One region of the Mesorhizobium sp. 1B3 genome, then DNA from elsewhere that is predicted to be linked to it. Evidence: predicted binding sites of a transcription regulator. Region 1 holds the regulator's gene; each other region holds the start of a gene.
The links. The regulator LexA, encoded in region 1, represses DNA repair genes until DNA is damaged. The targets are predictions, from matches to a motif close to TGTTCNNNNTGTGTTCNG.
Positions count from the first base shown of each region.

Region 2: the regulator LexA is predicted to act here: its motif matches at 3,801-3,818, upstream of dinB (DNA polymerase IV).
Region 3: the regulator LexA is predicted to act here: its motif matches at 1,855-1,872, upstream of ACCO56_RS32105 (ImuA family protein).
Region 4: the regulator LexA is predicted to act here: its motif matches at 2,696-2,713, upstream of ACCO56_RS17335 (DNA recombination protein RmuC).

Region 1 is NZ_JBJHDO010000004.1:198,536-203,526, forward strand. It holds gene ACCO56_RS12975 (ComEC/Rec2 family competence protein) at 1-1,478, shown strand, start outside; gene lexA (transcriptional repressor LexA) at 1,435-2,157, opposite strand; gene ACCO56_RS12985 (molybdopterin molybdotransferase MoeA) at 2,292-3,497, opposite strand; gene moaC (cyclic pyranopterin monophosphate synthase MoaC) at 3,494-3,991, opposite strand; gene trpC (indole-3-glycerol phosphate synthase TrpC) at 3,993-4,790, opposite strand; gene trpD (anthranilate phosphoribosyltransferase) at 4,795-4,991, opposite strand, start outside.
Region 2 is NZ_JBJHDO010000009.1:37,254-42,244, reverse strand. It holds gene ACCO56_RS22430 (DUF3617 domain-containing protein) at 1-521, opposite strand, end outside; gene ACCO56_RS22425 (amidohydrolase family protein) at 944-2,236, shown strand; gene ACCO56_RS22420 (MFS transporter) at 2,519-3,691, shown strand; gene dinB (DNA polymerase IV) at 3,871-4,991, shown strand, end outside.
Region 3 is NZ_JBJHDO010000022.1:39,617-44,607, reverse strand. It holds gene ACCO56_RS32125 (HpcH/HpaI aldolase/citrate lyase family protein) at 1-327, shown strand, start outside; gene ACCO56_RS32120 (DUF1737 domain-containing protein) at 324-530, shown strand; gene ACCO56_RS32115 (HD domain-containing protein) at 570-1,154, shown strand; gene ACCO56_RS32110 (metallopeptidase family protein) at 1,166-1,609, opposite strand; gene ACCO56_RS32105 (ImuA family protein) at 1,892-2,881, shown strand; gene ACCO56_RS32100 (DNA polymerase Y family protein) at 2,763-4,259, shown strand; gene ACCO56_RS32095 (error-prone DNA polymerase) at 4,256-4,991, shown strand, end outside.
Region 4 is NZ_JBJHDO010000006.1:13,263-18,253, reverse strand. It holds gene sugE (quaternary ammonium compound efflux SMR transporter SugE) at 1-39, opposite strand, end outside; gene ACCO56_RS17345 (hypothetical protein) at 194-319, opposite strand; gene ACCO56_RS17340 (cation diffusion facilitator family transporter) at 438-1,400, shown strand; gene ACCO56_RS17335 (DNA recombination protein RmuC) at 1,412-2,662, opposite strand; gene def (peptide deformylase) at 2,766-3,296, shown strand; gene ACCO56_RS17325 (acetyl-CoA C-acyltransferase family protein) at 3,616-4,797, opposite strand; gene ACCO56_RS17320 (transglutaminase domain-containing protein) at 4,827-4,991, opposite strand, start outside.

The DNA.
Region 1 (4,991 bases):
TTCCCGACTTCGCCTCGCGCCGTCCTGTCAAGAAATACGCGGCTTCGATCGCGCTTGTCGCGACAGCCATCTATCTCTTCATCTCCGGATCGGCGGTCGCCGCGGAGCGCAGCTTTATCATGCTGGCTGTAATGCTCCTCGCCGTCCTTTTCGATCGCGCCGCGCTGACCATGCGTAATCTGGCGATTGCGGCCATTGCCATTCTCGTCGTCTCGCCGCACGAAGTGGTTGGCCCGAGCTTTCAGATGTCGTTCGCCGCGACCGCGGCACTGATCGGCGTCTACGCGTGGTGGTCGGAGCGGCGGGCGCAGGACGTGTCCGTCACGCATCGCGCAGATGCTTCGTTACCTCGACGGCTCGTGCGAAACGGCGTTCGCTATGCCGCAGGTGTTGCCGGCGTCTCGATCATCGCCGGCCTGGCGACGACGATCTACGGGGTCTATCATTTCCAACGTGTATCGCCGCTCAGCCTGGCGGCGAACCTCGCCGTCATGCCCGTCGTTTCCGTTCTCGTCATGCCTTTCGCCGTCGCCGCAATGGCCGCGATGCCGCTCGGTGTCGGCGGCCCTTTTCTCGACGTCATGGGGTGGGGGCTCTCCATGATGATCGTGGCCGCGGATTGGTTCTCCCGGCATTCGCCGCTGGATGCGGTGGGAACCATACCGGCCATCTCGGTCTTGACGATGACGGCGGCACTCCTGATCGCGACCCTGGCCACCACATGGCTGCGCGTGCTGGCGCTCCCCCTGGTCGTGGTGGGTCTCGGCACGGCAATGTTCAGGACGACACCCGAGGTCCTCATCTCAGAGGATGCTCGACTGATCGCAGTGACGTTGGCCGACGGGCGGTTGGCAGTGAACAGGCCGCGCCCAAATGGTTTCACCGTCGAGGATTGGAAACGGGCAACGTTGTCCGAAGCGCTGGCTAAGCCGCGGCAGAGCAAGGCAGCCGATGCCAAGCCGGAAGGGACCGAGCCTAGCCAAGGGCAATCGTCGGCTACGGAAAACCGGGTGCCGGTCATCCCGCTAAGCGATCTCACGGAGAACGACGGTTTTTATTGTGACGCCGGGCTTTGCGTGCTGCGCCATCGATCCGGCAAGCTCGTGATACATGCGGCCCATGCCTCGCTTGCTGCTCCGTTCTGTCGGGAAGCGGTTCTGATCGTCATCGATGACGCGACCGCCGAAAATCCTTGCTCGGTTAAGACAGTCCTGACCAAACGGCATTTGGCGCGGCACGGTGCTGCCACCATTGACCGCCTGCAGGACGAGGTCCCACAGGATGTTCGCCTCTCCCTGACCCGGCCCTATCGGCCCTGGCATCACCATCGCCAATTCTCGCGGGAAGCACGCGGGATCGCGCCATTCAAGCCGAAGAAACGCGAAGCTGAAGTCGCAGGACAGACGAAGGGCCCGATCTCGCAAGGCCGGAAAGCTAGTATCTCCGGATCAGGCCGATCAGGCGCCCCTGTACCTTGACCCTGTCCGGGCCAAAGATTCGTGTTTCATAGGCGGGATTCGCCGCTTCCAGCGCGATCGAAGCACCCTTGCGACGGAAACGCTTGAGGGTGGCCTCCTCGTCGTCCACGAGGGCAACGACGATCTCGCCAGGATTGGCTGTGTTCGTGTTGCGAATGATGACCGTGTCGCCGTCGAAAATGCCTGCCTCGATCATGGAATCGCCCTTGACCTCCAGGGCATAGTGTTCCCCGCCTGAAATCATTTCCGGAGGCACAGAGATGGAATGTGTCTTGTGCTGGATCGCATCGATCGGCACGCCTGCCGCGATGCGGCCCATCACGGGGATCGAGACCGCCGCAACCGTGTCGTCGTTGCTGCCGGTCATCTGAGGGCGCGTCGGTGCCGGGGCGGGCTTCTTTCCCAAGCTGCCTTCGATCACGCTTGGCGAAAACTTGCGCGCCGGCGCGAGGCCGGGAGCTATCGAATCGGGCAATCGAAGAACCTCGAGCGCCCGAGCCCGATTCGGCAGGCGGCGGATAAAGCCACGCTCCTCGAGCGCCGTAATCAGCCGATGGATGCCGGATTTGGACGCGAGATCCAACGCCTCCTTCATCTCGTCGAAAGATGGCGGGATGCCCGCTTCCTTCAGCCTCTCGTGGATGAACAGGAGCAGCTCGTGTTGCTTGCGTGTCAGCATTCCGTTCCCCGTGGAATCGCGCCAAAACAAAACCAGAACGAACACTATCTGTTCCAGTTGTGTTCTGCAATCGTTTAAATTTTGGTGTAAGTGCCAGGGGCTTGTCCGCGTCCGGCCGCCCGGTCACCGCAAGATCAGCGCAAGAAGAGAACGCGGCAGCGCGCGCCTGCCTCCGCCGCAGGCGCATTGGGTTCGCGGACGATAAGCGCGTTCGAGTTCGCCAGCGTGCGCAACATCGACGAATCCTGGACATGGAAGGGCGTGGCGATCAGCCGCCCGCCGGCGTCCTCGATGGTGGCGCGCACATAATCCTGCCGCTGGTCGTTTGCCTCCATCGCCGCCCCGAGAAGCGCATCTCGCACGTCCGGTTCATGGGAAAGGCCGCCAAGCTGCGCGAGAAGTGGCTTGAGAAAGAGATGCGAGCAGACCAGGCTGGCAACTGGATTGCCGGGGAGGCCCAGCACCCGTGTGGATCCCAGCCGGCCGAACATCAATGGTTTGCCGGGTCTCATGGCGATCTTCCAGAAATCCAGCGCCATTCCCTCACCGGCCAACACGTCGTGGACGAGGTCGTGATCGCCGACGGAGGCACCACCCAGGGTGACGATCACGTCGACCGAGGCATCGAGAGCTCGCCTGACCCGTGACGCGATGGCGTCGCGGCGATCAGGTGCGATCCCCAGGTCGACGGCTTCCGCCCCGATCGACTTTGCGACCGCCGCCACGCCATAGGCGTTCGAGGAGATGATCTGGGTGGGGCCGGCCTCGCTTCCGGGCGGCAGCAACTCGTCGCCGGTCGCAATGATGGCAATGCGCGGCCGTCTAACGACGCCGAGGGCAGTGTGATTGGCCGAGGCAGCCAGCGAGAGCGCGGCCGGATCAAGGACGCGGCCGGCTTGGAGCAGTTCGTCGCCTTCGACGAAATCCAGGCCACGACGGCGGATGTGCCGGCCGGAAGTGACCGGCTCGGTGGCCTCGATGAAACCGCCGTGCAACTTTCGAGCGTTCTCCTGGATCAGGATCGCGTCGGCGCCTTCCGGCACCGGCGCGCCGGTAAAAATGCGCACTGCCTGGCCGGCATTCACCTTACCAGGAAACAGTTTGCCGGCGGGCGCCTCGCCGATCACTCGCAGTCGTGCGGGAGCGGCCGCCACGTCGGCCGCGCGCACCGCATAGCCGTCCATTGCCGAAGCGTCGAATGGGGGCTGGGTACGCAATGCCCGCAGTGGCGCGGCGAGCACGCGGCCAGCCGCCTCGTGGAGGGGGAGCGTTTCCGCTGGACCCGGCTTTGCGCCTTCGACCACCCGCGCCAGCGCCTCCGCCACGGGCAGCAAGCTCATGACCTCTGTTCCTCGATATTGTAGTCGCCGGATTTGCCGCCCGACTTGGCGATCAGCCGGACATCCCTGATCACCATGCCGCGGTCGACGGCCTTGGCCATATCGTAGATCGTGAGACAGGCAACCGACACGGCGGTCAGGGCCTCCATCTCGACGCCGGTCTTGCCGGTCACGCGCGCAAGGGCCTTGACGCGTAGGCCAGGCAAGGCCTCGTCGGGTTCGATGTCGACCGAAACCTTGGTGAGCAGCAGCGGATGGCAGAGCGGAATGAGCTCGTGCGTCTTCTTGGCGGCCATGATGCCGGCTATGCGCGCGGTCCCCATGACGTCGCCCTTTTTGGCATCGCCGTCGAGGATCATGCGCAATGTTTCGGCGCGCATGGTCACGGTGCCTTCCGCGATTGCCGTGCGCGCGGTCTCCGCCTTGGCTCCAACGTCGACCATATGCGCCTCGCCGGAAGCATCAATATGGGTCAGGCCGCTCTTCCCGTTCATCTCAGCCGGCGCCATGAAGCAGAGCGCGAGTAGCCGCAGCGACGTCGGCTTGGCGCATCAGGCTCTCGCCGACGAGGAAGGCACCGATGCCGTGGCGGGCGAGGCGTTGGCAATCCGCATGGGTGAAGATCCCGCTCTCGCCGACGAGCAAGCGATCGGAGGGCACCATGCCGGCGAGCCGTTCCGACGTTTCTAGGCTCGTTTCGAAAGTTCGGAGATTCCGATTATTGATGCCGAGGAGCCGTGAGGAGAGCCGCAGGGCCCGCTCCATCTCGGCCTCGTCATGGACTTCGATCAGCACGTCCATGCCGAGTTCGAAAGCGGTCTCCTCCAGCGCTCTCGCCTCGTCGTCGGAAAGACTCGCCATGATGACGAGGATGGCGTCCGCGCTCCAGGCTCGGGCCTCGTAGACCTGATAGGGCTCGAACATGAAATCCTTGCGCAGCGCGGGCAGGGGGGCTGCTTTACGCGCTTGGGACAGGAACTCGGGTGCTCCCTGAAAAGATGGCGTGTCGGTGAGTACGGAAAGACAGGCGGCTCCCCCTTCCGCATAGGCTCTTGCCAGAGCCGGCGGATCGAAATCGGCGCGGATAAGCCCCTTGGACGGGCTCGCCTTCTTGATTTCGGCGATGAGGCCGAAATGCCCGGCTTCGCGTCTTGCGGACAAAGCAGCGAGAAAACCACGTGGCGTGTCGGCGTCGCGCGCCTGCGCCTTTATCTCGGCAAGCGGGAGACGCTCTTTCGCGGCGGCGATCTCTTGGCGTTTGTAGACTTCGATTTTCTTGAGAATGTCGGCCATGGCACTACGCGTTCGAGGTTGCGACGAGCGTCGTCAGGACAGCCAGGGCGTTGCCTTCATCGATCGAACGCGCGGCCATCGCCACGCCGTCGGCAAGCGATGGCGCCTTTCCTGCAACGACCAGGCCTGCCCCCGCATTCATCAAGACGGTATCGCGGTAGGCGCCCGCCTTGCCCGACAAGACGGCGCGCAGCGCTGACG
Region 2 (4,991 bases), on a different contig from region 1:
ATCTCCAGCATGTCGCCGGGCTTCTGATCGGCGGGACATTCGCCCATCCATCTTTGACGCTCGACGAAGTGGTCTTCGCCGGAAAACAAGATATCGCGGGCCTCGTTTTGCTCCTCGATGACAACTTCGGTGTCGCCCTTGAACGTAGCGGTCCAGCGAAAGTCCTTGCCCGCGGTTTCAGCGTCTTCGGCCGAGTTGGTTCTGCAAATCATCTCGCCGGACATCACATTGGCCGAAAGGGCCAGCTTCGGTTGCTCGCAACCGACATCTTCGTAGATCACCGAAAGCTCCCGGCCGAGAACGTAGCTTTCATGAAGGGCGCGATCGGAACGGAGGTCGAGGCAGTAGCGCTTGACGTGCTCGATCTGGAGCGGGCCTTGCATTCCTGTCGTCACGCTTTCCCAGAGCCCGGGCTTCCGAGCTGGAAGGTCTTGCGGAAAATCGAATGCCCCCGCGCCAAGCGTTGAAAGGACAATGGCGGCGACAGCACCGGCAATGGTCAATTTCGCAATGGGTTTCACGAAAGCCTCATTTCAGAAATCAGGGCGAGCATAGCCCGTCATGAGGAGCCGGGTCCACCAAGGGTGTCGGAAATGCGGCCTCGGCCACAGGCCGAGCGCGATCGCTCTTCACCATTGCTTTTAGCCGCCGGTCCTCACTCCAGCCGGAATCCTCATCTCTGCAGAGCTTTGGCGACGTATCGGCAACACTTCCAGCCTGGGCCCGGTCATGGTACCCCTCCATCAATTCTTTCAGCACTTTGCGAGGGAGGGAATTCTTGTCGATCCGATTTGGACCGAGATATCAACATCTCGCGCAAAATTCCCGATGCGCTTGCCATGATCCCCTCGCCGTCGACCTCTGCAACCGGGTCGCCACGGGCCTCTCGCGCCGTTCCGTGCTCCGCGGCATCGCAGCCAGCCTGGCCGCGCCGGCTATAGGGATGGCGGGTGTCTCCCTCGCACAAACGACCGACAAGCCCATCCTGCTTCAGAACGGCCGGATCTTCGACGGCAAGGCGAGCAGTCTGATCGAGGGGCGCGATGTGCTCGTCGCCGGCAACAAGATCCAGGACCTTGTTTCCGCCGGGCAGGACGTCGCCGACGCGGAGGCGATCGACTGTTCGGGAAAGGTGATCATGCCCGGCCTGATCGACGCCCATTGGCACGCGCTTCTCGCCGGCATCTCGCAATTGGTCGCCATGACGGCCGACGTGCCCTACGTCCATCTCGTTGCCGCGCGGGAGGCCGACCGGACGTTGATGCGCGGCTTCACCACGGTGCGCGACGTGGGCGGCCCGGCCTTCGCCCTGAAGCGGGCGATCGACGAGAACCAGATCCCCGGCCCGCGCATTTTTCCGTCGGGAGCGATGATCTCTCAGACATCCGGACATGGCGATTTCCGTTTCCGAACCGACCTGCCGCGCACGGCGCAGAGCAATCTGAGCACGGCGGAAGCCGCCGGCATTTCAGCGATCGCGGACGGGGAGGCGGAGGTGCTGCGGCGCACCCGCGAACAGCTGATGCTCGGCGCCAGCCAGATCAAGATCATGGCGGGCGGGGGAGTGTCGTCGGAATTCGATCCGCTCGATTCCCTGCAGTATTCCGAGGCCGAGATGCGAGCCGCCGTCGGCGCGGCCGCCGACTGGGGCACTTACGTCTGCGCCCATGTCTACACGTCGCCAGGCATTCAAAGGGCGCTTTCCTGCGGCGTGAAATCGATCGAGCACGGCCAGTTGGCGGATGAAGAGACCGTTCGCCGCATCGCGGACGCCGGCGCCTGGTGGAGCCTCCAGCCATTCCTGGCCGACGAGGATTCCAATCCCAAGGGGAGCGCGGAGCAACAGGCCCAGCAGCTTGCCATCGCGGAAGGAACGGTGCGCGCTTTCGAGCTCGGCAAGAAGCACAATGTCAACATGGCCTGGGGAACGGACATCCTGTTCAACCCGCGCGGGACGGCGACGCAGGGCAAGCAGCTCACCAAGATCGCGCGCTGGTTCGACAATGCCGACGTGCTGCGGCTCGCGACGAGCCGGAATGCAGCGCTCCTCGCGCTCTCCGGCCCGCGTAACCCCTATCCGGGAGCGCTCGGCGTCGTCGAGCCCGGCGCCCTTGCCGATCTGCTGGTGATCGACGGCAATCCGTTGGAGGACGTTTCGCTTGTCGCGGATCCCGAGAAGAACCTGAAGCTCATCATGAAGGATGGGCGCATCCACAAGAATAGCCTGAGAGCGTGAGGACTGACTTGACTTCGCGTGGACCGAGTTCCAGCCACTCGACGAGGGCGTGGCAAAAGCCGCCGGCCATGCTATGACGGCGCCTATGAAACACGGATTGCCGCTTGTCGCCTGAGTGGCCCCGCCGAGGCGGGGCCGAAGCCGCATTGCTGGTGTGAGGCCCCCTGGCGACGGCGCATGGCGCCGGTCGCTTCGTTCCACATAGTCGTCAGCTCTGTGCCTTCCCTCCCGATGGTCTATCCAGACGGGGCGGACAGGCTGCTTGTTTCGAGAATCCAAATCATGACTTCGCACGACCACGACGCCCGCCGTCGCGTCGCATTCATCCTGATCGTCGCCGGCACGCTGCTCGGCATCGCCGGCACGGACCTCGTTCTTCCCGCGATTCCCTTCCTGCCCGAAGCGCTCGGCACGACCCATGCCAGCGCGCAATATGTGCTCGCAGCATTCGTCGTCGGCGCGGCCGCCGGCCTCCTCGCCTTCGGTGCGCTCGGCGCTCGCCTGGGCCAGCGCGGGCTGCTGATCGTATCGCTCCTCGCCTATTCCGGCATCTCGGCGATAGCCGCGGCCAGCACATCGGTGGAGTTCCTCATCGTCCTGCGCTTTCTCCAAGGCTTGGCCGGCTCCGCAGCCGCGGTCTTCGCCCCCGGGATGATCCGCGCGCTTTACGGCGACCAGCACGCGGTTTCGGCGCTTGGGCTGCTCAACAGCGTGGAAATGCTCGCGCCCGCCTTCGCACCGGTCGTCGGCGCATGGCTCCTGCATATGGGAGGGTGGCCATCTTCCTTCGTCGTCATCGCGGCGGCGGCCATGGCCGCGGCGATCAGCGTCGCCCTGCTGGGAAAGGCCCTGCCCGAGCCCGCGAGGCCGACACGCCCCGGCGGATATCTGCGACTGCTGCGGGACGGCACTTTCATGCGTTACGCCTGCTCCCATGCGCTGGTCCTCGGCGCTTTGCTGGTGATCGTATTCGCCGCGCCAACCGTCTTTGTCGTTTCGCTCGGCGCTACGCTCGCGGACTTCATCCTCATGCAGATCGTCGGCATTGCGGCGTTCGTCGTCGCCGCGAACCTGTCGGGCCGCCTCGTAGCCAAGTACGGCCGCGAGGCAGCGATCTGGACCGGGACCTGGGTAGCGGCGGCGAGCGCCGTCACCATCCTGATCCTGGCGCTCTCCGGCGCGGCGGGGCCACTCGCCGTCACGCTGCTGTTCATCCCGTTCAACATCGGGCTCGGGCTGCGCGGTCCCGCCGGCTTCCACGGTGCGGTCGTGGCCGCCAGCGGCGACGATGCAAGGGGGGCGGCGATCGTCGTGGTGGCCATCCTGGTTGTCGCCGCAGCCGGCACGGCGGGGGTCGCTCCTTTCATAACCTTCGGCCTCCTGCCGATGGCGCTGGTCTCCACGGTTCTGGTGGGGTCGGCGCTGGCCATGCTGGCGCTGCTGCCGACTCTGTGACGGGCGCCTGGCGCGGGTCGCCACCGCTTCGAACGATGCCGAAAAGCTCCTTCTGCCGCCGCTCGCGGCGGCAGAACGGATCAGTGCAGCTTGACAAGCAGCCCGACAATGTTCTCTTTATGTTCTATCACTGATCACTGCGAGAACTCGCCGAATTCGAGCGTCGAGGCGAAAGTCGAATGGAACCGGCAGCCACAATTCTGCATGCGGATCTCGATGCTTTTTATGCTTCCGTCGAGCAGTTGCTCGAACCTTCGTTACGTGGCAAGCCCATTGCGGTCGGTGGCGGCGTGGTGCTCGCAGCTTCCTACGAGGCCAAGGCCTTCGGCGTGCATGGCGGCATGCCGGGCCGGCGAGCGCGCGAACTCTGTCCCGGTCTCATCTTCGTCGGAGGCCATTTCAAGGAGTATCAACGGCTCGGCGACGCCGCTATCGCGGTGCTTCACTATTTCACGCCGCTGGTCGAACGGATCTCCATCGACGAGGCGTTCGCCGATGTCGCCGGCTGTACCCATCTTTTCGGTTCACCCGGCGAAATCGCCGGCATCGTCCGCCAACGCGTGCGCAACGAACTTGGGCTTCCCATCTCGATCGGCGTCGCCCGGACCAAGCATCTCGCCAAGATCGCCTCGCAGGTCGCCAAGCCCGACGGGCTGGTTGTCGTCGAGCCGAAGATCGAGCTGGATTTCCTTCACGGCCTGCCTGTCGGACTGATGTGGGGCGTGGGCCCGGCCACCCGGGCACGCCTTGCCGAGATCGGCGTCACCACGATCGGGCAACTCGCGGACACACCGGGATGGTCGCTCGAGAGGCTGCTCGGCCCAGCCGCCGGAGAAAAGCTCAAGTCGCTCGCCTGGAACCGCGACCCGCGCGAGATCAGGACGCATCGCCGGGCGCAGTCCGCCGGGGCACAGTCGGCGCTCGGCAGGAAAGCCGCCGAAGAGGCCGTCTTCCGTCCCGCGCTCCGACACCTCGCCGACCGGGTGGCGAGCCGACTGCGCGCCAAATCCCGTCCGGGCCGCACGGTGACGGTGCGGGTCCGCTTCGCCGATCTCCACTCGGTGACGCGCTCCGTCACGCTCGACGCACCGATCTCGGCGACTGCGATGATTGCGGAGATCGCCGAGGATCTGGTGCGCGGCGTGCTCGCGGAGCATCCCCGGGAGAAGTCCATTTCGCTCCTGGCGATCTCCGTCTCGCATCTCGATGAGCGGGCTCAGCTTCAACTCGAGCTTCCCCTCGGCCTGGCCGACGAAGCACGCCGACCGGGCACGGGGAAAGGCTTGGCCCGTTGGGTGGC
Region 3 (4,991 bases), on a different contig from region 1:
GCCGGGCGGCTCGACATTCTGGACGGCGTCAGCAACGATTTCCGCGACCTCGCGGCATTCGAGACCGAGTGCCGCGAAGCCGCCGCCATGGGTTTCGACGGCAAGACGCTGATCCATCCGGCCCAGATCGCCCCGGCCAATGCGGCCTTCTCGCCTTCCGCTGCGGCGGTCGCGGAGGCCGAGGGCATCGTCGCGGCCTTCGACAGGCCCGAAAATGCCGGCAAGGGCGTCATCTCGCTCGACGGTCGCATGGTCGAGCGGCTGCATCTCGAACAGGCGGAAAGGCTTCTTGCCAGAGCGGCAGGGAATAGCGGAGCAAGATCATGAAAATTTACCGCTTCCTCACGGGCCCTGACGACGCCAGCTTCTGTCACAAGGTGACGGCCGCGCTGAACAATGGCTGGCATCTGTTCGGTTCGCCGACCTACGGCTTCGATGCGGAGACGAAGACGATGCGCTGCGGCCAGGCGGTGGTGAAGGATATCGATGGCGTCGACTACGAGCCCGGCATGAAGCTCGGGGATTATTGAGCCGCTAGCGGATTTCGTGGGCCAGGCTATCCTGCCGCCATGACGCAACGAAACGAATCCGACCCCTCCCGCTTCCTCGGCATCATCGACTTCCTCCAGGCGGCGGAACGCCTGAAAAATACGCTGCGGAGCGGCACCACGTCGGAAGGCCGCGCCGAAAGCACGGCCGAGCATAGCTGGCGGCTGTCGCTGATGGTGATGATGTTCGACCGTGAGCTCGGCGACTGCGATCGCCTCAAGCTCCTCAAGCTCTGCATCGTGCACGATCTCGGCGAAGCCATCTCGGGCGACGTCCCCGCGATCCATCAGCAGGGAGACGACGGCCGGCATGAGCGGGAGCGATCGGATCTCGTCCGGTTAGGCGCGCCCTTGCCGGAAGATTTGCGGCAGGAGATCCTGGCCCTGTGGGACGAGTATAACGCTGGCGCCTCGCCCGAAGCGATCCTCGCCAAGGGCTTCGACAAACTGGAGACCATGCTCCAGCACGTCATCGGCCGCAACGCTCCCGATTTCGATTACGGGTTCAATCTCGCCTATGGGCTGAAGCAGACCGACAAGCACCCTTTGATCAAGCAGCTCCGCGCCCTGGTGGACGAGGCGACGAGGCGCCGGATGAAGCGCTAGCCCGCATTTTCTCACGTCGGCGACGCCGTAGCCTCCTCGGCTTCTTCCTCGATCCGTTCCATGTCGTCGTCGGAAAGGCCGAAATGGTGGCCGATCTCGTGGATGAGAACATGGGTCACGATGGTGCCCAGCGTTTCCTCGTTCTCGGCCCAATAGTCGAGGATGGCCCGCCGGTAGAGCGTGACGCGATTCGGGCCCTCGCCCGTCTGTGGGTTCCAGCGCTCGGCGATGCCGCGTCCCTCGAACAGGCCGAGCAGGTCGAAGGGCGTCTCCAGCGACAGGTCGTCCATGATCTCGTCGGTCGGAAATTCGGCGATCTGGATGACGATCTCGCCGGTAAGCTTGCGGAACTCCTCCGGCAGATGCGCATAGGCCTCCAGGGCCAGAAGCTCGATTTCCTCGATCGACGGAGATAGCTGGTCGTGCCAGGCACGGGTTTGATAGATACGGGCCATTCTTTGTCCTTTTGGCGGCATATAGCCCTTTCGTCCGTGGCTTTCGAGCCTCTAGAGCATTTTGCAGCCAAGTGGGACATCTGGCGTCGCACAAATGTGGCTAAATAAAAAGATAGAGCGCCGTAAGGGTGCTCTGCCGGCATTTCTCGCGTCGGCATGCTGCGGCCAGGGAAATCTCGCGAGGAGCGCCAGGAATAAATTCCCCTTAAGCGTGCTTGACTCCTGAGGCAGCCTCTGGAATCCATAAGAACATAACGAGAACACATCGTAGAGCAGACCGACATGGCGACTTCCGCCGTGGCGCGGGAAACCATTTTGTCCCTGCGCCGGACCATCGCGAAGATCGAGGGCGTCTTACCCGAGCGCCTCGAAACCCCGGCCGCGGCGCCCATGGTTGCCGGCGTGATCCTGCGCGAGTCCGGACTTGCCGTGAAATCGAAACTTTCCAGCACGCTCAGGACGGGAGCCGAGCACCTGGACGCCGCTCTCGGCGGCGGCCTGCCCGATGCCGCGCTCACCGAAATCCACGGCCCCGACCCCCGCGATGCCGGCGCCGCGGCAGGTTTCGCACTGGGCATGGCCGGTCTCGCCAGGCGGCGGCATGCCGAGCGGCCCGTGCTGTGGATCGGCGCCGGCGAAGCTTTCTCGGAGGCGGGTTTTCCCTATGCGCCGGGTCTTCTCGCCTTTTGCGGCCTCTCGCCCGGCGATCTTCTCGTCTGCGACATACGCAAGCTTGCCGACGCGTTGTGGATCGCGGAAGAGGCCGCGCGGCTGAGCGAACTCTCGGCCGTTTTCCTGGAAGTGCGCGGCAATCCGCGGATCCTCGACCTGACCGCGACGCGGCGCCTGCACCGGCGCGCGCAAATCGCCGGCCGTCCGGTCTTCCTGTTGCGCCAATCCGCCGGGGCGGAACCGACAGCCGCCCCCTTTCGCCTCCTCGTTTCGGCCGCGCCCGCCACGCCGCGCAGCACGGTGGCCGGCCCCCTACCCGGCTCGATCGGCCAAGCGGCCTATGCCGTCACCTTGGACAAGAGCCGGTCCGCCCTTGCCGGTCAATTCGTACTGGAATGGAATCCCCATGAGCTCGCCTTTCAGGAAAGACGGCCAGAGGATCCTGGCTCTATGGTTCCCGCATCTCAGCGCCGAGCGCGTCCTGCGTCAGCGTCTGGGACGGTCCTGGCGTTCAGGCCCTCGGAAATCCAGGCCGCCGCTCGTCTTCAGCCATCGCGAGAACAACACCCAGCGCATCGCCGCCCTCGACGAACAGGCTGAGGCGCTACGCCTGAAGCGCGGCATGGGGCTGGCCGATGCTCGCGCCATGCATCCCGCAATCGAGGTGGAAGAGGCCGATCCGGCAGCGGACCGGCGGCTGCTCGAAAGCCTGGCCGACTGGTGCGACCGCTACACGCCGCTGGTGGCGCTTGACGGTCCCGACGGGCTGTTCCTCGACATCACCGGCTGCGCCCACCTCTTCGGCGGCGAAAAGGCGATGCTCGACGATCTTCTGGCGCGCCTGTTCCACCAGGGCTTCGCCGTGCGGGCGGGGCTTGCCTCGACGCCGGGCGCGGCCTGGGCGGCAGCGCGTTTTTCGCTCCCTCCGATTGCGCCGGGGAACGAGGCGGACAAGCTGGCACCCTTGCCGCTCGCTGCGCTGCGGCTTCCCCTGGAGACCCGCAGTGGCCTGGAAAGCGTCGGTCTCAGGACGGCGGGGGTCATCATGACGGCACCCCGCGCGCCGCTGGCGCGGCGCTTCGGCAAGCAACTCCTGATTCGGCTCGACCAGGCGCTCGGCCGGATCGACGAGGCGATCTCGCCGCGCCTGCCCGTCGCGGCTCTCTCGGCCGAACGGCATCTGCCCGAGCCGATCACGCTCGTCGAATATATCGAGGAACTGGCCTTCATCCTCGCCACGACGCTCAAGACCGATCTCGAACGGCGCGGCGAGGGCGCGCGCGCTCTCGAACTCGCCCTGTTCCGGGTCGACGGTGATGTCCGCCGCATCGCCGTCGGCACATCGCGTCCGATACGCGAGCCGCGTCTCGTGCGGCGCCTCTTCCATGAGCGGCTGGCCGCGGCCGAAGCGTCGATCGATGCCGGTTACGGTTTCGATCTCATCCGGCTTTCCGTGCTGCAATCGGCAAATCTGGAGATCGCTCAGGCCGATCTCGGCGGCACTGAAGATGAAGAGGGGGAAGGGCTGGCCGTCTTCGCCGACCGGGTGCGCGCCCGGCTCGGTCACGAAGCGGTGCTGCAACCCGTCCTTGTCGAGAGCCACAACCCGGAAAGGGCCGGGGTCGTCGTCCCCTTCTCCGATGCCGCGCCGTGGGGAAAGGCGGCAAGGGGACCATACGCTCCACTCGAACGGCCCATCCGGCTCTTTTCCTATCCGGAGCCGGTCGAGGTCATGGCCGAGATTCCCGAAGGACCGCCCGCGCGTTTCCGCTGGCGCCGCGCCCTCCACCATGTCGCTCGCGCCGAGGGGCCGGAGCGCATCGCGCCGGAATGGTGGCGTGAAGGCGCGGATGCCGCCACGCGCGACTATTTCCGCGTCGAGGATGTGGACGGCCGCCGCTACTGGCTCTATCGGCAAGGCTTCTACGGCGAAAAGCAGGCCTTGCCGCGCTGGTACATGCACGGGATCTTCGCATGAACGCGGCGGCGGCCATTCCCTATGCCGAATTCGCCGTTCAGTCGAATTTCTCCTTCCTGCGCGGCGCATCGAAGCCCGAAGAGCTGGTGGTCTCGGCTCGCCTGCTCGGCTTCTCGGCCGTCGGCCTCGCCGATCGCAATACGGTGGCGGGTGTGGTGCGCGCCTGGCAGCAGGCGAAGGTGGACAAGATCCCTTATCATCCCGGCTGCAGGCTGGTGTTTTCGGATGGCGCACCCGACATTCTCGCCTATCCGCGGGACCGCGCGGGATGGGGCCATCTCTGCCGCATGCTGACCGAGGCCAATATGCGCGGCGAGAAAGGCAATCCGGACCTGCGTCGCGACGACCTCTTCGAATGGGGCGACCGCATGTCGCTTGCCGTCCTGCCCGATCTTGCCGTTCATGGGGAGGAGGACGCAGCCTTCCTCAATGCTCTCAAGAACCGTTTCGGCGACGCCTTGTGGCTCGCCGTCTCGCCCGACTATTCCGGGAACGACCGTTTCCGGCTGGAGCAGGCCGCCGCCCTTTCGGCAAGCCTCGGCCTGCCGTTGATGGCGGTCAATGACGTGCTTTACCACGCACCGGAACGCCGCCCCCTGCAGGACGTGCTCACCGCGATCCGTCTCGGCGTCCCGGTCGCCGAAGCGGGATTCGAACTCAGGGCCAATGCCGAGCGCTACCTGAAGACACCTTCGGAGATGGCCCGGCTCTTCCGGCTTTATCCCCAGGCGC
Region 4 (4,991 bases), on a different contig from region 1:
CTCGAAAAGGCCGGCGAAGAAAAGGTAAGTCCAAGCCATGGAACGCTCCGTTGGTGCGCGGGTCGTCCCGGCTGTTCCGACAAGGCAAGGTCGTCCTTGCCGGGCAGTGAAATAGGCAATCGCAAAACCAACTTCAATAGATACGCCGGGCTTTCAGCCGAGCGTTTTGCGGCTTTCCCGATGCCGGTTTTCCTCACTTCTCCTTGGATCTGATCGCGTGAACCGGTGGCGCCTTGATGGCAGGCGTCGCGGAAGGTTTCTTCGCATCCTTCTTGGGTTTGCGAGCTTCCTTGCCTGGCTTCATCTGACCCTTTGCCATGATTCGCTCCTCTCGACTGTGGCAAGAAAAGTGAAACGCGAAGATGCGCGAGGCGCAAGAGGTAGAATCCTCTTGAGGCTGGCGCGCGTCAGTCTAGTCTCCCTGAAGCGAGGAGACGATGGCGGCACATTCCGGTTCGACCAAGGTCATCTACGCCGCACTTGCGGGAAATCTGCTGATCGCCCTGACCAAATTCGCGGCAGCGTTCCTGACTGGAAGCTCGGCCATGCTTTCGGAGGGGGTGCACTCCCTTGTCGATACCGGCAATGGCCTGCTCCTGCTTCATGGATTGCGCCGGTCAGCCCGTCCTCCAGACCTGCTGCACCCGTTCGGCTATGGTCGGGAGCTCTATTTCTGGAGCTTCATCGTCGCGCTCCTGGTCTTCGCGCTGGGTGCGGGCGTCGCGTTCTATGAGGGGATCATGCATATGCTCGATCCCGTGGCGGTCGAGAATCCCATGGTCAACTATGTCGTGCTCGGCCTTTGCTTCCTATTCGAAGGCGCTTCCTGGTGGGTCGCACGGAAGGAATTCGCGCGTGGAAAAGGCAGGCTCGGCTATCTGGAAGCCGTCCGGCGCAGCAAGGATCCAAGCGTCTACACCGTGCTGTTCGAGGACAGCGCCGCTTTGCTGGGGCTTGCCTTTGCGTTTGCAGGCATATTAGCGGCAGAACTCACGGGTATTCACGAGCTTGACGGGGCAGCATCCATTGGCATCAGCCTTATCCTTGGCTTGACGGCGATCTTCCTCGCGCGGGAGAGCAAGGGCTTGTTGATGGGTGAACCAGCCTTGCCGGACGTTCAGGAGGCCATACTGGCGGCGGCTAGAGCCGATCCCGCTGTCGAGGCGGTGAACGGACTGCTCACCACCCACATCGGACCCGAGCAGATCGTGGCCAATCTCAGCATCGAGTTTGCCGATCATCTAACGGCGCCCGAGATCGAAGCCTGCGTGGAAAGGATAGAAGCCCGGCTCGCCCGGGAAGTCCCCCAAGTGAATGCGCTTTTCGTCAAGCCGCAGACGGCGGCACGCTGGCAGGAACGGCGCAAGGCGATCGGCGAAGCGTCGGGCGGCGCTCTCTGACCATTGCAAGCCTATCCATCGTCGCCGTCGACCACCCGCAGACGGAGCTGCCCGGTACGGGATTCCGCAGCCCGCTGCGCCTTGCCGTCGCTTTCCTTGCTCTCCTCGACAGGATCCGTGCCGGCGAATTCCAGTGCCTCGATCTTCTGTCCGCGCCGCGTGACCTTTGTCGAAGAGACCAGGATGTCCTCGATGTCCTTTGAGGCCTGGCCGAAATGTGCCTGCAGCTTGCGCACCCTCTCATCCAGGCGGGCGACATCCTCCATCATCTTGACCACCTCTGTTTGTATCCGATGGGCCTGTTCGCGCATGCGGGCATCCCTGAGCAGGGCCTGGATGACCTGGATGGAAAGCATCAGCAGGGAAGGCGAGACCATGACCACGCGGGCACGAAGCGCGCGTTGAACGATTGCTTCGAAATTCTCGTGCACCTCCGCGAAAACGGACTCGGAGGGCACGAACATGAAGGCCGTATCCTGGGTTTCCCCCGGAATCAGATATTTGTCTGCGATATCGCGTATATGGACTTCGATGTCCCGCCGGAACGCCTGCGCGGCGTGCTTGCGCGCTTCGAGGCCATCGGCGGCGCGGATCGCGTTCCAGGCCTCGAGCGGAAACTTGGCGTCTATGGCGAGGGAGGGCGCATCGTTGGGCATCCTGACCAGGCAGTCCGGGCGGCTGCCGTTGGAGAGCGTCGCCTGGAACTCGTAGGCGCCGAAAGGCAGGCCGTCGCCGATGATGGCCTCCATACGCGACTGCCCGAACGCGCCACGTGTCTGCTTGTTCGAAAGGATCGACTGAAGCTGAACGACCTGCCCGGCCAGAGACTGGATGTTGTTCTGCGCGGTGTCGATCACGGCCAGCCGTTCCTGGAGCTTCGCCAGGCTCTCGTGGGTCGATTTCGTTTGATCCGCCATCGTCTGGCCGATCCGGCCGGTCATGGCATCGAGTCGCTGGCCGATGGCCTGGGTGAGTTCCGCCTGGCGCGCGCCGAAGACTTCGGCGATAGCTCCCATGCGCCCCTGCATCTCGGCCTGAGCCTGGAGAATGTCGACCATGCGCGCCTCGGTGTCCCGGGCGTGCTCCGCGGCTTCGGCCGCAGCGACCGCGCGTGCCTTGGCCGATCGCAGGAGAGCGGTGAAAAGCGTGAAGAGCAGCAGGAAAATCAGAAGTGCGGTGCCGCCCATCACTTGGCCGAGTGTGATCGTCGTCGCCCCGAGGCGGGCAACGGGCTCCGACAGGATGGCCATGAGCGTGCTCATCGTCGCACCATAACCGATTCGGATGTCGTAGTAGAGATCAAAACGTGAACGGATGCGGAGCCGGCCGGTTGACGCCCAAGCTGGGACATCCTAGGTGAGGCGCATGACCATCAAGCCTCTCATCATCCTCCCGGATCCGTTGCTGCGTCAGGTTTCAAAGCCGGTCGAGCATTTCGACAACCGCTTGCACAAATTCGCCGACGACATGCTGGACACGATGTATGACGCGCCTGGAATAGGTCTGGCGGCGATCCAGGTTGGCGAACCGATCCGGCTCCTGGTCATCGACCTCGCCAAAGAGGGCGAACCGCCGGCTCCGCACATCTTCATCAATCCGGAGATCGTCGAGCGCTCCGATGACCGTTCGGTCTATGAGGAAGGCTGCCTGTCGATCCCTGACTACTATGCCGAGGTCGAACGCCCCGCTTCGGTGCGGGTGAAGTATCTCGATCGTGACGGGAAAGCCCAGGAGATTGCGGCCGAAGGCCTTATGGCGACCTGCCTCCAGCACGAGATCGACCATCTCGACGGGGTGCTCTTCATCGACCACATCTCCAAGCTGAAACGTGACATGGTGGTGAAGAAGTTCAAGAAGCTCGCCCGCGACAGGGCGCCGAGCCGGATGGTAGGCTAGCCTCTACCGCCAGGCGCTTCGATTGAGCCGCCATTTACATGGCGGAAGCGCTGCTCCTGCTGCGACAGCCACTGTCTCATACCACGGGCGTTAGTCTTTGACCGGTCGCGAGGTGCCCCTCACTGTCCTGCCGGACATCTCTCCCCGCAAATTCGCGGGGAGAGAGACGACGGCCGCTTGGGCTTGGCCAGCCACCAACGTTGGTGATTTGGCGAGAGCAACGACGACATCGTCCTTCTCCCCGTTTCTTCACGGGGAGAAGGTGCCGGCAGGCGGATGAGGGGCTTGACCGAACGGTCAATCTTATCGGCCAGTGGTATCAGACCCGCTCTATTGCAAGAGCGATGCCTTGTCCGCCGCCGATGCACATGGTGACGAGGCCGTAGCGACCTCCCGTGCGCTGCAGATGGTAGATCGCCTTAACCGTCAATATCGCGCCCGTTGCGCCGACGGGATGGCCAAGCGCGATCGCGCCGCCGTCCGGATTGACCTTATCCGGGTCGAGCCCGAGCTCGCGGTTCACCGCCAGAGCCTGTGACGCGAAGGCTTCATTGGATTCGATCACGTCGAAGTCGGCGAGCTTGATGCCTGCCCGGTCTACCAGGGCACGGACGGCCGGGATGGGTCCGATGCCCATGATGGCGGGTTCGACCCCGGAATGCGCATAGGCCACGATCCGCGCGAGCGGCTTTGCGCCGCTCCGGTTCACATAGCTTTCCGAGGCAAGAACGACAGCGGCGGCGCCGTCATTGACGCCGGATGCGTTGCCGGCGGTCACCATGCCGTCCTTCTTGAAGACCGGTCTGAGCGAGGCCAGCGTCTCGAGAGTGGTGGTGGGTTTCGGATGTTCGTCCGTATCGAACGTCACCGTCTTTCGGCCGGCGGCGACCTCGAGAGGCATGATTTGCGATTTGAAATGCCCAGCCTCGATAGCAGCCGCTGCCCGGCGCTGGCTCTCCAGAGCGAAGGTGTCCTGGTCCTGTCGAGAGATCTGGTATTTCTCGGCGACATTTTCGGCGGTGACCCCCATGATGCCGTTTCCGAAAGGATCGGTCAGCACGCCCGTAAGGCCGTCCACCATCGCCACGTCGCCCATTTTCTGGCCGAAGCGGGCGGATTGAACATAATGCGGCGCGCGGCTCATCACCTCCGCCCCGCCTGCGAGCGCCATGTCCGTGTCGCCAAGCATGATGTTCTGGGCAGCCGACACGATAGCCTGCGCACCGCTGCCGCAGAGCCGGTTGAGCGTCATCGCCGGAACTTCCTTTGGAATGCCGGCGTCGATTGCCGCGACCCTCGCGAGATAGGCGTCCTTCGGACCGGTCGGGATCACGTTTCCGTAAACCACATGCCCGATTTCCCCCGCCTCCACGCCGGCGCGCTTCACCGCCTCGGATGCAACGGCGGCGCCCAACGACGCAGGCATCTCGTTCGACAAGGTGCCGCCGAAGGTGCCGATGGCGGTGCGGACTCCGGAAAGAATGTAGACTGCTTCTGTCATTTTCCCTGCCAATTTTCGATCGGAATTGTTCAGTTCTTCGATCGGGCTGCTCGTGCCCGGTCCTCGTCGAGCACCTTCAGCAGGCGAGGATAGGCAGCCCGCATCTCGGATGCGAAGTCGTCAAAGGGCATGTCGGCAAACTCGCCGATGAAATCGACATATTCCATGTGCTGGCGACCATCCCTGTCATACGG